Linked DNA regions of Methylotuvimicrobium sp. KM2. Each later gene encodes a partner of the first gene's protein in a complex. Links are inferred from orthologs where the notes say so. Each region holds a gene or a part of one and is shown on either strand. Other genes may lie near its edges. The genes, in order: dnaB and dnaG.

Region 1 (9,527 bases):
CTTGGCGGCTTCCAGATGGGGTTTTCGTTGGACCAGCTCTTGAGCCAGTTCGTCCAATTCCTGGCCTAGCAATTGATATTCGCGTTGTGCGATGGCTTGTTGGCCCAATTCCATTTTTAGGTTGAAACGGGCTTGGGTGAGATCGCTTTGCGCTCTGCGTACGCGTAACTCGTAGTCGGTAGGGTCGAGACGGACGATTTCTTCGTCTTTTTTCAATAAGCCGCCTTCGATGAACTGATCGCTGACCGAAATGACCATGCCGTCGACACGCGAATTAAGATTGACGTTTTGCGCCGGGATGACATTGCCGAGCGCGAAAACGGTGGTTTGATAATCGATGGCTTGCGGCGTTATGATTTCGACCAATGGCGCCACGGTCGTAACGGGGGCGCGGACCGCGCGGGGCTTATTGCTTAGCCAATAAAAAGACAATGCCCCGGTAAATGCGATGATCGCCAGCGAAATCAGCAGTGTGGCGAATTTCTTGAAGGGATTAGTCATGGGTATCGTTCCTATTCGAAACCGGTTTGGTAAGCGGCCAGCCGCCTGCAAGCGACCGGTAAAGTTGAATTCTGTAATCGATCAATTCGCGTTCGGCGCGAATGAGTGTGCGCTGCATCGCTTGTAAGCTGTTCAATGTCGACAGCACCCGTAAAAAATCGAAAATCCCATAGGCGGACCGGATGCGAATGTTGTCATTGGCTTCGTTCAGATAGCGGAGCTGTTCTTTGAGGCTATTTAGCCGCTCGTGCTGGCGCGTTTCTTGTGCCAATGCGTTTTCGACTTCCTGCAACGATTGCAAGACGCTCTGACCATAGAGGTTCAGTGCTTCTTCTGTTGCAGCCTCGGTGCGCCGGACTTCCGCCACCCGGCGTCCGCCGTCGATCAAGGGCAGCACCAGATTGCCGGCCAACGTTGCCATCCAATTATTGAAGAAGGCTTGTAAGTCCGGAGCCGAGGTATCGAGGCTGGCCGATAAGCCGAGTTTCGGAAAGCGGTCGGCCACGGCCGCGGCAATACGAAGATCGGCGGCTTGCAAGCGATAATAGGCCTTCTTGACATCCGGGCGTCGTTGTATCAAATCCGAGGTCAAGCCGGTTTCGGGTAGGCCTGCGAGCTCGGGAAAATGATCGCCGGCAACAATGTCCAATGTTCCGGGGGCTTGTCCGGTCAAGACCGCCAATTGATTTTTTAATACCTCGATATTCGCGAGCACTGTATAGCGGTCGCCGACTACGCCTTCAAGTAATTGCCGCTGTTGGAATACATCGGCGGCGGTTGCTTGGCCGCCTCTGAAGCGGACTTCGACTAAGTCCGCGTATTGCTTATTGACTTCGATTTGTTCGTTCAATAAGTCGAGCTGTAGTTTTTGTTCGGTCAATAGATACCAAACGCGCGCTATTTCGGCCGACAAGGCAATCGCGGCGGTATGGATGTCTTGTTCGGCGGCTTTGATTTCCTGTTCGGCCGCGTAAGTGCCGGCGCGGATTCGGCCCCATAGGTCGACTTCGTAGCTGGCGATCAAGCCCAGCGAAAAGTTGTCGAAAGTCAGCGAGCCGGTATTGGCGTTATCCTCGATGAGGCGATTTGCGTTAGTCGTAGCATTAACGGCGGGGATCAATTCGGACCCTGCCTTGCGAGCTTCGGCTTCGGCTTGTTTGAGCCTTTCGAATGCCGCGGTGAGATCGAGGTTTTGCTGAAGCGCCGTATCGATCAGAGTATTCAACGCAGGATCGTTAAAGTTAAGCCACCAGCGGTCTTGAAGGGATTCGCCGCCGGTAATCGAAAACGTTTCCGGTACTGAAATCGGCGGATTGAATTCTTTGATATCAATACTGCATGCGCTGAGAAAAGCGACGATGAATAAAATCGAAGAATTTATGACTCGCATGTCTCGTCTCCAAGGCTTGGTTCGAGACGGTCGCGCAGTGCTTTAATTCCGGCCAATGAAAAATGCACGACATGATCGGCGTAGGCTGTCGGGTTCTCTAATTCCGGATTGTATCTTCGTGCCGGAAAGTGGCTTTGCATGTGTTTGATTTTCAAAAGATGAAAGCATTGGCCGATGATGCTGGCATGACAAAAATGTATCGTACGTTGATCCGCATTCGGTCCCAAGCATTCGGCAATGAGTTCAAGCATGGCTTGGCGCTGCGGATTGATTTCTTTTTCGAGAATTTCCGGCAGCAACGAGGTCGGTTGCGCCATTTCTTTGTTGATGATCGCGAAAAAATGCGAATCGTCGTCGGCGATGCGGGCGATCAAAGAGCGAATACGACCCGCTAGGCGTTTTTCTGGGGAAGCACTGGGCGCAACGCCGCCATCCGACGGATAAATTTCAAGGTCCTTGAGAAACGCATGGCGCCAGGCTTCGAGATAAAGACTTTCCTTATCTCGAAAATGATAATTGACCGAAGCAATATTAGTTTGGGCTTGTTCGCAGATTTCGGCAATCGTTGCTTCTTGAAAGCCTTTTTCGGCAAAAATTCGGCTGGCCGCGATAATTAAGCGGGTGCGAGTTTTTAACGGTTTGGCTGTAGGCTCGGGCATCGCGGATCAGATATTCAAACGAGAATTTCAAATATACATTTAAATTATCTAATAGACAAATTCCAGTCTTGTTTAATGACTCATGAGCCTGAGCGAGGGGCCCAAGAGTCCGAAACTACGAGCTTTCACAGTAACGATCATGAAGGCCTGGCCATCGCCCCGGCAGATGAAAGTGCGCGGCGTTGGCTGGGTTCGCTCCTTCCCAAGCTCGGCTCTCTCTGTTATACACAAGTATCGGTAAACTTGCTAAACAGAGGTCATCGTATATTTGGAAACGGTGTTGTTTGATAAATCTGCGGATATTGAACATTAGTGGCTTTCCCTCACCTAGCGTTAGGTGAGGGACGACGAAGGCGTCGCTCCCACAAGGGGCAGGATGCTCTGTGGGAGCGATCCCCTGATCGCGATTTCGAAGTCGAGATTGTTAAGTGACAATAAATGGTATCGAGGTCTCATCGGATAAGATTGTAAAAGAGTAATTTTTGACTTATGTGTAACGATGAGAACTCGGCTTGGGAAGGCAGTTCCGGAAGCTCTGCTTCCCGTGACGGCAAGCGGAGCTTGCGGAATCGTTTCCCAAGCAACGCTTGGGAAACAGCGATCGCTGAAAATCATGGAAACGGAGCGTCAGCGAAGTGATGATTTTTAGTCCCCGATAGCCGTAGCGCCGGGTGTTTTGCCGGAGTCTGCGCGAATAGCGCAGGCGGAGGCAAAATACAAGGCATCGCGACACGGCGTAAAGCCATTTGTGGGAGTGCTACGGAGCCGCATCGAGTATACGATGATGTGGCGTAGTGGCACGGACGCAGGGCGAATCGGGGCCGCCGAAGGCAATAATCGCCAAGTCATTTTTCGCTGCTGAAATCGGATGGACCCCATTTCAGCTTTCGCGAAAAATCTTGGCGCGCTTGAAAGAGTCCAAATCCACAAACTTTCACAGTAAGCGCCCGAAACAGTGTGCTTTTTGGAGGTTCGTGACTCGTTTAACAGGATTTTCTTGTCCCGAAATTGGATTAGCTAAGAGTGTATGGGGTGATAGAGGCTATGGGGAAATCAGGCTATAACTTCAGTGGCTTTTCGATCGGTGAATTGATAATTAATGCTCAGGCAGTGATCCAGCCATTTCAGCAAAAAATAATTTAATTGCCATTTATAATTTAAGATTTCAGAGATCTTGCCGGGGTCTTTGTAGACGCGAGAGACGTCTGATCTGGCATGATCGCGCAATACTTCGACGAGTTCCGCGTCCAAATATACGCGTACTGTGACATCCGGCACCCATAGATCGTTGGGTAATTGACCAAATCGATGGCTGAGTTTTACAGTAAGCGTGTGTGTCGAGCGTTCGAGAACCTCAAGCTGCAGGTCAGGTTTTTGCGAGGCTTTTCCGACCGCCGATTGTGCCAGATTTCTGATGTTCGGAATTAAGCTTAACAACTTTCGGTAATTAGAAGCACAGATGGTTTCCAAGCACGCCGCTTTGTTTTGCGGATGAATCCTGCTCATGATAGATCAGGATTCCCTATAACAGGCATGAGCGCTTGCGGTTTCCCATAAGGTCACTTGGTCGACATCGAACCCTTGTTCTTTAATATGTTGATAAATCATTTGACTCAATACTTCCGCGGTTGGATGCTCGTCTAGAGCCATGAATCGCTCTTGGGTTTCGGTTAAGTACGGAATGATCGGGTCGTTTTTATGCAATAGAAAATTATGATCCAAATGTTCGTTGATATAGTCTTCTACACACGCTTTTATGTCCGAAAAGTCACAAACCATGCCTTGCTCGTTAAGATGTTCTTGTTTAATCGTGATAGCAGCCTTAACGCTGTGTCCGTGAAGATGACGGCACTTGCCTGGGTGGTTCATCAGTCTATGCCCATAGCAAAAATAGACTTCCTTAGTAATCGTATACATGAGTTAGCAATCTCGGCCAATTTGGAATAATGTAAGTTAATGGCCTTTGATGCTCTTGATTGCGGCGGCAATTTCGTAGCGGCCATCATCTTGCTTTGTCGTTCTGACAACTTCGATATAGGCGGTCATGGGCGGAGTGATTGTGTTTTTGGGCGTAATATTGACCTCCATAGCGCTTCCGGGATCGAAGGACTGATCCGCAATGAAGGAGACACCAGAACCGCTAATGGATGTGCAAATTCCGGAATGACTTTCGCTTGCATCGGCTAACTTGTAGGTGAGTTCGCAATCGACGCTCATTCGGATGTAATTACGTTTTTCATCGTATTCCAGCATGTCAACTCTCTTCTTTATAATTGGATAAATTGTTTTTCCGTGAATGGCAGTGCTCGTTTTTGCTTTCAGACTGTTTGCGCGAAGTTTACTATAAATAAAATGCTTGTTCATGAAAATCACCTTGAAAGTTGCATAACTTCATATTATGAGATTCTGTTTTGGCATTGTTGCTCGTTAGCTACACTCCATACCTTTATAAAGTTAACCATTTTTTGAGCTTAAAGGGAGTTGTGGGTAAAAGTTTTCGGATAGACTATGGCTATTGATTGTAAATCATGTAATATTTTGCAGATTTTAACGATGTGAACCCCGTCAGGGTTTTGGGGATTTATTTATAATGACAAAAGCAACCGTTTTAACCGGTATCACGACCACCGGTACTCCTCATTTGGGAAATTATGTAGGCGCGATTAGGCCGGCCATTGCTGCTAGTAAGGATGCAAACGTCAGTCCGTTTTATTTTTTGGCCGATTATCATGCCTTGATCAAATGCCAGGACCCGGAAAAAGTCAGACAGTCGAGTCTCGAAATTGCCGCGACTTGGTTGGCGCTCGGCCTGGATACCTCGAATGCGGTGTTTTACCGGCAATCCGATGTGCCGGAGATTACCGAGTTGGCCTGGATGTTGACGTGCGTAACGGCAAAAGGACTCATGAATAGGGCGCATGCTTACAAGGCAGCGGTTGCCGAAAACGAACAAGGCGGCGAAAACGATCCCGACAAAGGCATTACGATGGGTTTGTTTAGTTATCCGATTCTGATGGCGGCCGACATTTTGATATTCAATGCACACAAGGTACCTGTCGGAAAAGATCAAATTCAGCATATCGAAATGGCTCGGGATATCGCCGGGCGTTTCAATCATATTTATGGCGAACATTTTGTTATCCCGGATGCGGTTGTGACTGAAAATGCCGCGACTCTGTCCGGTTTGGACGGACGGAAAATGAGTAAAAGTTACAACAATACGATCCCGCTATTCGAACCCGAGAAAAAACTCAGAAAACTGATTAACAAAATCAAAACCAATTCACTTGAACCGGGCGAGCCGAAAGATCCCGATGGTTGCACTTTGTTTGGTATTTATCAGGCTTTTGCCCGGCCTTCGGAAGTCGATGAAGTTCGAAAACTCTATGCGGACGGTATTGCTTGGGGTGAAATGAAAAAGTTGTTGTTCGAATATATCAACGACCATATTGCCCCGGCCCGAGAGCGTTATGAAGCCTTATTACAGGCGCCTGAGCATATTGAAAACGAATTGCAGGAAGGCGCTAAAAAGGCCCGCGATATAAGCGTGCCTTTTATGAAGCAATTGCGAGAGGCGGTTGGGATTTCTCGTATTGGGGTTTAGTGGTTTTGCTGGGGACGGAGCGCTACGTTAAGTGAAGAGATATGCACAAAAACTTCTCAAAATAGTTAGCTTTGCAGTGGTTCTGTGACCCGCTTGACAGGCTCGGCACCTAAATTCCATAGGTCATTGGTAATAATTCATAACCATGGCTTATTTAGGTGCTGGGCGAATACGTCTATGTGGGCTCTACGCCCTCGGATACCCTTATTTTTATTCTCCTTGGGTGGGTTCGCGGCGCTCCTCTAATGCACCTCGCACATTCAACCTAACGTTCATGAAGGTCTGGCAACCGCATCTTATTCGGAAACAACATTGTTTTTCATACCGAAAAATTAGATAAGGAGTCCGAATTAGTGAACTTTCACAGTAACGTTCATGATGGCCTAGCAATCGCCCCCGGCAAATGAAAGTGCGAGGCGGGTTAGGGTGCGGTCACTCGCCCGACAGGACGCCGTGAACCCAGCACCTAAATTATCCAAGATAGTTAACCATAGCCAATAGGCTATGGAATTTAGGTGCTGGGTGAATACGACCATGTAGGCTCGACGGCGGCTATCTGATCGCCAAGGATGGCGTGAATGCAGATTTTGCATTACGCCATGGATGGCGTGTATTAGGGCAATGCAGGAGCAATTGCCGAGGAGCAAAAATCTGCCCTGCCGCCGACGCCTGTCGATCGAGCAACCGCACCTTTCTCGGAGCCGGCATCGTACTTTCACAGTAAGTGCAGCGATTTTTTCGGTACGAACGGAGTAAACGAGTTTTCTCATAACTGAATCGCAGTAACTTTCTATGTGTCGGAATTCGGTGTGTCGGAATCCGTACCGATTTTCAATCAACTTCTATTTAGCAGTATTTCCCTTGACCGATATTATGTCTGAAGAATATGTATTCGACCGCGATTACGCAACCGAAGCTTTAAAAGTATCGCCGCATTCAATACAAGCCGAGCAATCCGTGCTCGGCGGTTTGATGCTGGATAACCAAACCTGGGATTCGATCGCCGATAAAGTTGTCGAAGGCGATTTTTATCGCAAGGATCATCGAATGATTTTTCGAGCCATCGAAAAATTGGCGGAAAAACAAGATCCTTTCGATGTCATTACCTTATCGGAGGCACTCGCTTCCGCCGGACAATTGAACGAGGTCGGCGGTCTGGCCTATTTAGGCACCTTGGCAAAGGATACGCCGAGTGCCGCGAATATCGTCGCTTATGCAACCATTGTTCGCGATAAGTCCGTTTTAAGGCAGTTGATCCATGTCGGAACCGATATATCCGACTCGGCTTTTAATCCGGAAGGGCGCGATACATCGGAGTTGCTCGAAAATGCCGAGCGCCAAGTATTTCAAATCGCCGAACAGCGCCAACGCGGGCAGGGCGGTTTCACGTCGATCAAGTCGTTGCTGGCGCAGGCGGTCGATAAGATCGAAATGCTTTATGAGCAAGAAGGCAATATCACCGGCGCGAGCACCGGATTCAATGATTTCGACGAAATGACCTCGGGCCTGCAGCCGTCCGATTTAATTATTGTGGCAGGCCGACCGTCAATGGGTAAAACCACGATCGCGATGAACATGGCGGAGAATGTTGCAATCAAAGGCGATAAACCGGTTGCGGTGTTCAGTATGGAAATGCCTGGAGACTCCTTGGCGATGCGTATGATGTCCTCATTGGGGCGTATCGATCAACATAAAATTAGGACCGGTAAACTTGACGACGACGAATGGCCGCGTTTGACTTCGGCGATTAATTTATTGGCCGAAACCAAATTGTTTATCGACGATACGCCGGCGTTGACGCCGACCGAAGTCCGCTCGAGAGCGCGGCGATTGATGCGCGAACATGGTCAGCTGGGTTTGATTGTATTGGATTATTTGCAATTGATGCAGTCACCGGCAAGCGGTGATAGCCGGGTTCAGCAAATATCGGATATTTCCAGGGGGCTCAAAGCCTTGGCCAAGGAACTCAATGTGCCGGTTATCGCATTATCTCAGCTTAACCGGAATTTGGAGCAGCGGCCCAATAAACGGCCGGTGATGTCCGATTTGCGTGAATCGGGCGGTATCGAACAGGATGCCGACGTGATCGTGTTCGTTTATCGGGATGAGGTTTACAATCCGGATAGTCCGGAGAAAGGCGTGGCCGAAATTATCATCGGTAAGCAACGTAACGGTCCGATAGGCACGGTCAGGTTGACTTTCCTCGGGCAATACACTCGATTTGAAAACTTTGCCGGAAACCCTTACGGCGGAGACGATTACGAATGACGCCGGCCGCTTATGTCAAATTGAACCTAGATGCGTTACGCCATAATTTGAATGTGGCCCGGCGTTACGCACCCGACTCTAAAGTCATGGCGGTGATTAAAGCCAACGCTTATGGACACGGATTATTGCGCGTCGCGGAACGCTTAACCGAAGCGGACGGCTTTGCCGTGGCCCGCGTCGATGAAGGCATTCGCTTGCGCCAAGCAGGTATTACGCAACGCATCGCGGTTATGGAAGGTTTTACGTGTTCTGAGGAATTGGACGATTTGATCGATTTCGGTTTAGATCCCTTAATTCACTCGTTCGGGCAGTTGGATATCATTGATCGAAAATTCGGCTCTATCGGAATCAATGCTTGGTTGAAAATCGATACCGGCATGAACCGTTTGGGGTTTTCGGCTGACGAGGTCGTAAAAGTTCATCAGCGTTTGAGATCGAGCTCGTTAATCAAGCAACCGGTTGGTTTTATAACCCATTTGGCAAATGCCGACCTGAGATCCGACCCAATGACTTTGAAACAAATCGACTTATTTAACAGGACATTGTCGGGTTTTGCAGGGCCGCGTAGCATCGCGAATTCAGCCGGGATTTTAGGTTGGCGGGAAGCGTTGACCGACTGGGTAAGACCCGGAATTATGTTGTATGGAATTTCTCCGTTCCCCGAAACGACTGGAGGTGATTTCGATTTAAAGCCGGTCATGGCTTTGCATTCCCGGTTGATTGCCGTTAAATCCGTACGGCAAGGCGATACGGTGGGTTACGGCGGTACTTGGGTGTGCGATAGGCCGATTAAAATGGGGGTTGTCGCAATTGGCTACGGGGACGGTTATCCTCGTCATGCTCGATCCGGCACGCCGGTTCTTGTTAACGGCAAGCGCGTCGCGATGATCGGTAGGGTATCGATGGATATGATCACGGTCGATTTGAGCGGACAAGACGATGCCAAGCCGGGTGATCCGGTGACGCTATGGGGAGGCGGATTGCCGATCGAAGAGGTGGCGTCTTGGTCGGGAACCATCCCCTACACACTGGTTTGCGGCATTACTCAGCGAGTGCAGATTGTTGAAGAGTGATCTACTCCCTTCTTACTGAAGAATCGTTCAAC
Region 2 (2,901 bases), 3.0 Mb from region 1 along the record:
CCGCTTGACTACTGAAAACCGCCTCCGGTTCACTAAGATCAACGAAGCCGGATACTAAGTCCGTCAAACGAATACCACCTTCTTCGTCCGATATGGAGTCAAAGTCACTAATGAATTCATCAACGACTTTACAGGATCGAGAAATCGCTCTGACAACCTGTTGCTGTCCTTCTTCTATGCGTTTGGCGATTTTTAATTCGTCTTCCCGGTTCAGTAATTCAACCGATCCCATTTCCCTCATATACATGCGAACCGGATCGGTAGTTCTGCCGAACTCGCTATCAACCGAGGCTAAGGCCGCTACTTCGTCATCATCATCCTCATCACCGGTAACCGCAGCGCCGTCGGTAATAAGCGAGTCTTCATCGGGGGCATCCTCATAAACTTGAATACCCATGTCGTTGATCATACCGATGATATCTTCTATCTGTTCCGGATCGGCAATATCGCTGGGCAAATGATCATTAACCTCGGCATACGTCAAGTAACCTTGCACTTTACCTTTGGCTATCAATTGTTTAAGTTGGGACTGCTGTTGTTCTTGATTCATCACTCACTCACAGAATACGATCAGCACAATTACGCTGAACAGGAAATTATACAACATATTCTTTTTTATGTTAATACGAATTCCCTTTTATCGGCTTACCAGTAATCTCCCTAATATTTCTCGCTCCTCTCGACTTAAGCCTTCCGCCGACTCTTTTTCTAATAACTGCTCAATACGACTTTCTCTCGCTTGCGCATTCAATCGCTCCAAAGCGTCTGAAAATTCGGCACGAACCCCATCCTCGGGAACCATTACATCCAAAAAGACCAGTTGCTTCACGACTTTCTCACTATTTCGTCCACGAAACAATTCTAAAAGCATGGAAAGATTTTTCGGATATTCGCTCGAAATCAGATCGACAACTTCCTTAAACAATTCTTTGCCGGGAAAGTTCAAACTCTCCCAATCAAGCTCTTTTTGCTCGACAACCTCGATCAAATCGGGATTTTGCAACAGCAATGAGATAGCCACCCTTGCAGGAGATAAACGCTTTTTATCCCTATGGACAGCAACCTTGGGTACCCTTGAGAGTGTAGCCGTATTTTCTAAAACGTCCAGTTTATTGAAACCCGATAAATCCTGAAGTCTTTGATACATCATCTCCCTGAATACGCCGACCGGCAATTGCTCTAAATACTTTTTCGAACGACTAATCAACTGTGCACGCCCCTCCATTGACTCCAGCGACAATTCGTCTTGAACTCGGCCGAAAAAATATTCGGATAGCGTTGCAGCCAAAGCAATACCACGCTCGAATGCAGCAACACCTTCCGCCCTAATCAACGAATCGGGATCCTGGCCTTCCGGCAGCAGCATGATTTTTACCTGCCTACCATCTTTCAAACAAGGAAAAGTCGCCTCCATCGCACGCCAAGCCGCCTCTTTTCCGGCTTTGTCGCCATCGAAACAAAACACTAATTCCGAACTGAACCGGAACAATAATTCCATATGCGCCTTGGACGTCGACGTACCTAGGGTCGCAACGGCATAGCCGATACCGAACTGAGCCAAAGCCACCACATCCATATAGCCCTCGACCACCAGAATCCGTTCCGGCCTTGAATGGCTTTGCAGTAATTCATAAAGCCCGTAAACTTCATTACCTTTAGAAAATATGGGCGTTTCCGGTGAATTCAAGTATTTCGGCAAAGAATCATCCAATACCCTCGCGCCGAAACCCACGACGCGCCCACGCTTATCGCGGATAGGAAACATGACTCTCCCGCGGAAGCGATCATATCCACCCCCGCCCTCCTTGCTAACAAGCAACCCGGCTTTAGTAAGCGCCTCAAAATTGAAACGGGAAGCCAACGTATTCCAACCTTCAGGCGCATAACCCAATTGATACGCCTTAGCGATTGCACCGCTAACACCACGACGCTTTAAATAATCGATCGCTTTCTTGCCGTCTCCGCTCGCTAATTGTTCAGCATAAAATGCGGCTACTTGATCCATCAATTCGTAGATCGGCCCGACATCGCTCCGGGAGCTTCCTGCCGGCGCTACAATTGACTCGCGCGGCACCGAAACACCGACAAATGCAGCCAGATCTTCGACCGCCTCGACAAAATCCAAATGGCTAAAATCCATTAAGAAACTGATGGCATTGCCGCTGGCTCCGCAACCAAAACAATAAAAGAACTGTTTTTTACGATTAACCGAAAAACTAGGCGTTTTTTCTGTGTGAAACGGACAGCGCGCTACAAAGTTGCTACCCGTTTTTTTTAAAGGAACGTGCGAGTCGATTAAATCAACGATGTCAACTCGCAGTAGGAGATCATTAATAAAGTCTCGAGGAATTCTACCGGACATAGATTACCCGGAACTCAAACTTTAATAGACGAATCGGACTATCACCCTGCTAAAACGGCTTTAATTTTTGCACTAACAATAGCCATATCGGCGCGGCCTTGCATTTTATTCCTCAGCAACCCCATCACTTTACCCATATCCTTAACCGATTCGGCACCGGATTGCTCAACCGCTTCGGCAACCATTTCATCAATTTCCTGCTCGGTTAGTGCCTGCGGCAGATAGTTCTGAATCACCAAAATCTCGGCTTCTTCGACCTCGACCAAATCCATGCGGCTTGCCCCTGAGTACTGCCTAATCGACTCCCTGCGCTGCTTGACCATTTTATCGAGCACAGCAATGATCTGATCATTATCGAGTTCGATACGCTCATCGACCTCGCGCTGTTTGATGGCCGCCATGATTAAACGTATCACGGCAAGTCTCGCTTTATCGCCGCCCTTCATAGCGGCTTTCATATCTTCCTTGATACGGTCTTTTAGTAATTCCATACTAATATCAATTCCGGCCGAATTATAATTGCGGACGACCGCGGCGCA

Evidence for each region.
Region 2: the proteins of dnaB (region 1) and dnaG are in contact, whole or in part, in a crystal structure (PDB 2R6A), measured with the Geobacillus stearothermophilus proteins. The link is inferred for Methylotuvimicrobium sp. KM2 from one-to-one orthologs. Residues at the interface, in WP_033016901.1 of Geobacillus stearothermophilus: Ser13, Glu15, Ala16, Gln18, Glu91, Leu92, Asp94, Ala95, Val96, Pro97, Thr98, Ala99, Ala100, Asn101, Tyr104, Tyr105, Ile108; in WP_049624496.1 of Geobacillus stearothermophilus: Lys456, Leu457, Leu458, Pro459, Ala460, Asn463, Ala464, Leu467, Leu535, Leu536, Ile537, Ala538, Gln544, Glu545, Asp548, Tyr549, His552.

The regions. Positions count from the first base shown.
Region 1 is NZ_CP150634.1:3,074,764-3,084,290, reverse strand. What follows is about bases 6,327-9,224. They hold dnaB (replicative DNA helicase), read left to right. Parts: upstream 6,327-7,027; coding sequence 7,028-8,422; downstream 8,423-9,224. Other genes in these bases: alr (alanine racemase), read left to right, coding at 8,419-9,224. Outside these bases: WJM45_RS12920 (efflux RND transporter periplasmic adaptor subunit), read right to left, coding at 1-501; WJM45_RS12915 (efflux transporter outer membrane subunit), read right to left, coding at 494-1,891; WJM45_RS12910 (CerR family C-terminal domain-containing protein), read right to left, coding at 1,879-2,550; WJM45_RS12905 (DUF1249 domain-containing protein), read right to left, coding at 3,604-4,056; WJM45_RS12900 (6-carboxytetrahydropterin synthase), read right to left, coding at 4,063-4,467; WJM45_RS12895 (PilZ domain-containing protein), read right to left, coding at 4,504-4,914; WJM45_RS12890 (tryptophan--tRNA ligase), read left to right, coding at 5,141-6,154; more of alr, read left to right, coding at 9,225-9,495. UniProt on the Escherichia coli protein: The main replicative DNA helicase, it participates in initiation and elongation during chromosome replication. Travels ahead of the DNA replisome, separating dsDNA into templates for DNA synthesis.
Region 2 is NZ_CP150634.1:100,569-103,469, reverse strand. It holds dnaG (DNA primase), read right to left. Parts: upstream 2,363-2,901; coding sequence 638-2,362; downstream 1-637. Other genes in the region: rpsU (30S ribosomal protein S21), read right to left, coding at 2,876-2,901; WJM45_RS00450 (GatB/YqeY domain-containing protein), read right to left, coding at 2,404-2,853; rpoD (RNA polymerase sigma factor RpoD), read right to left, coding at 1-550. UniProt on the Escherichia coli protein: RNA polymerase that catalyzes the synthesis of short RNA molecules used as primers for DNA polymerase during DNA replication.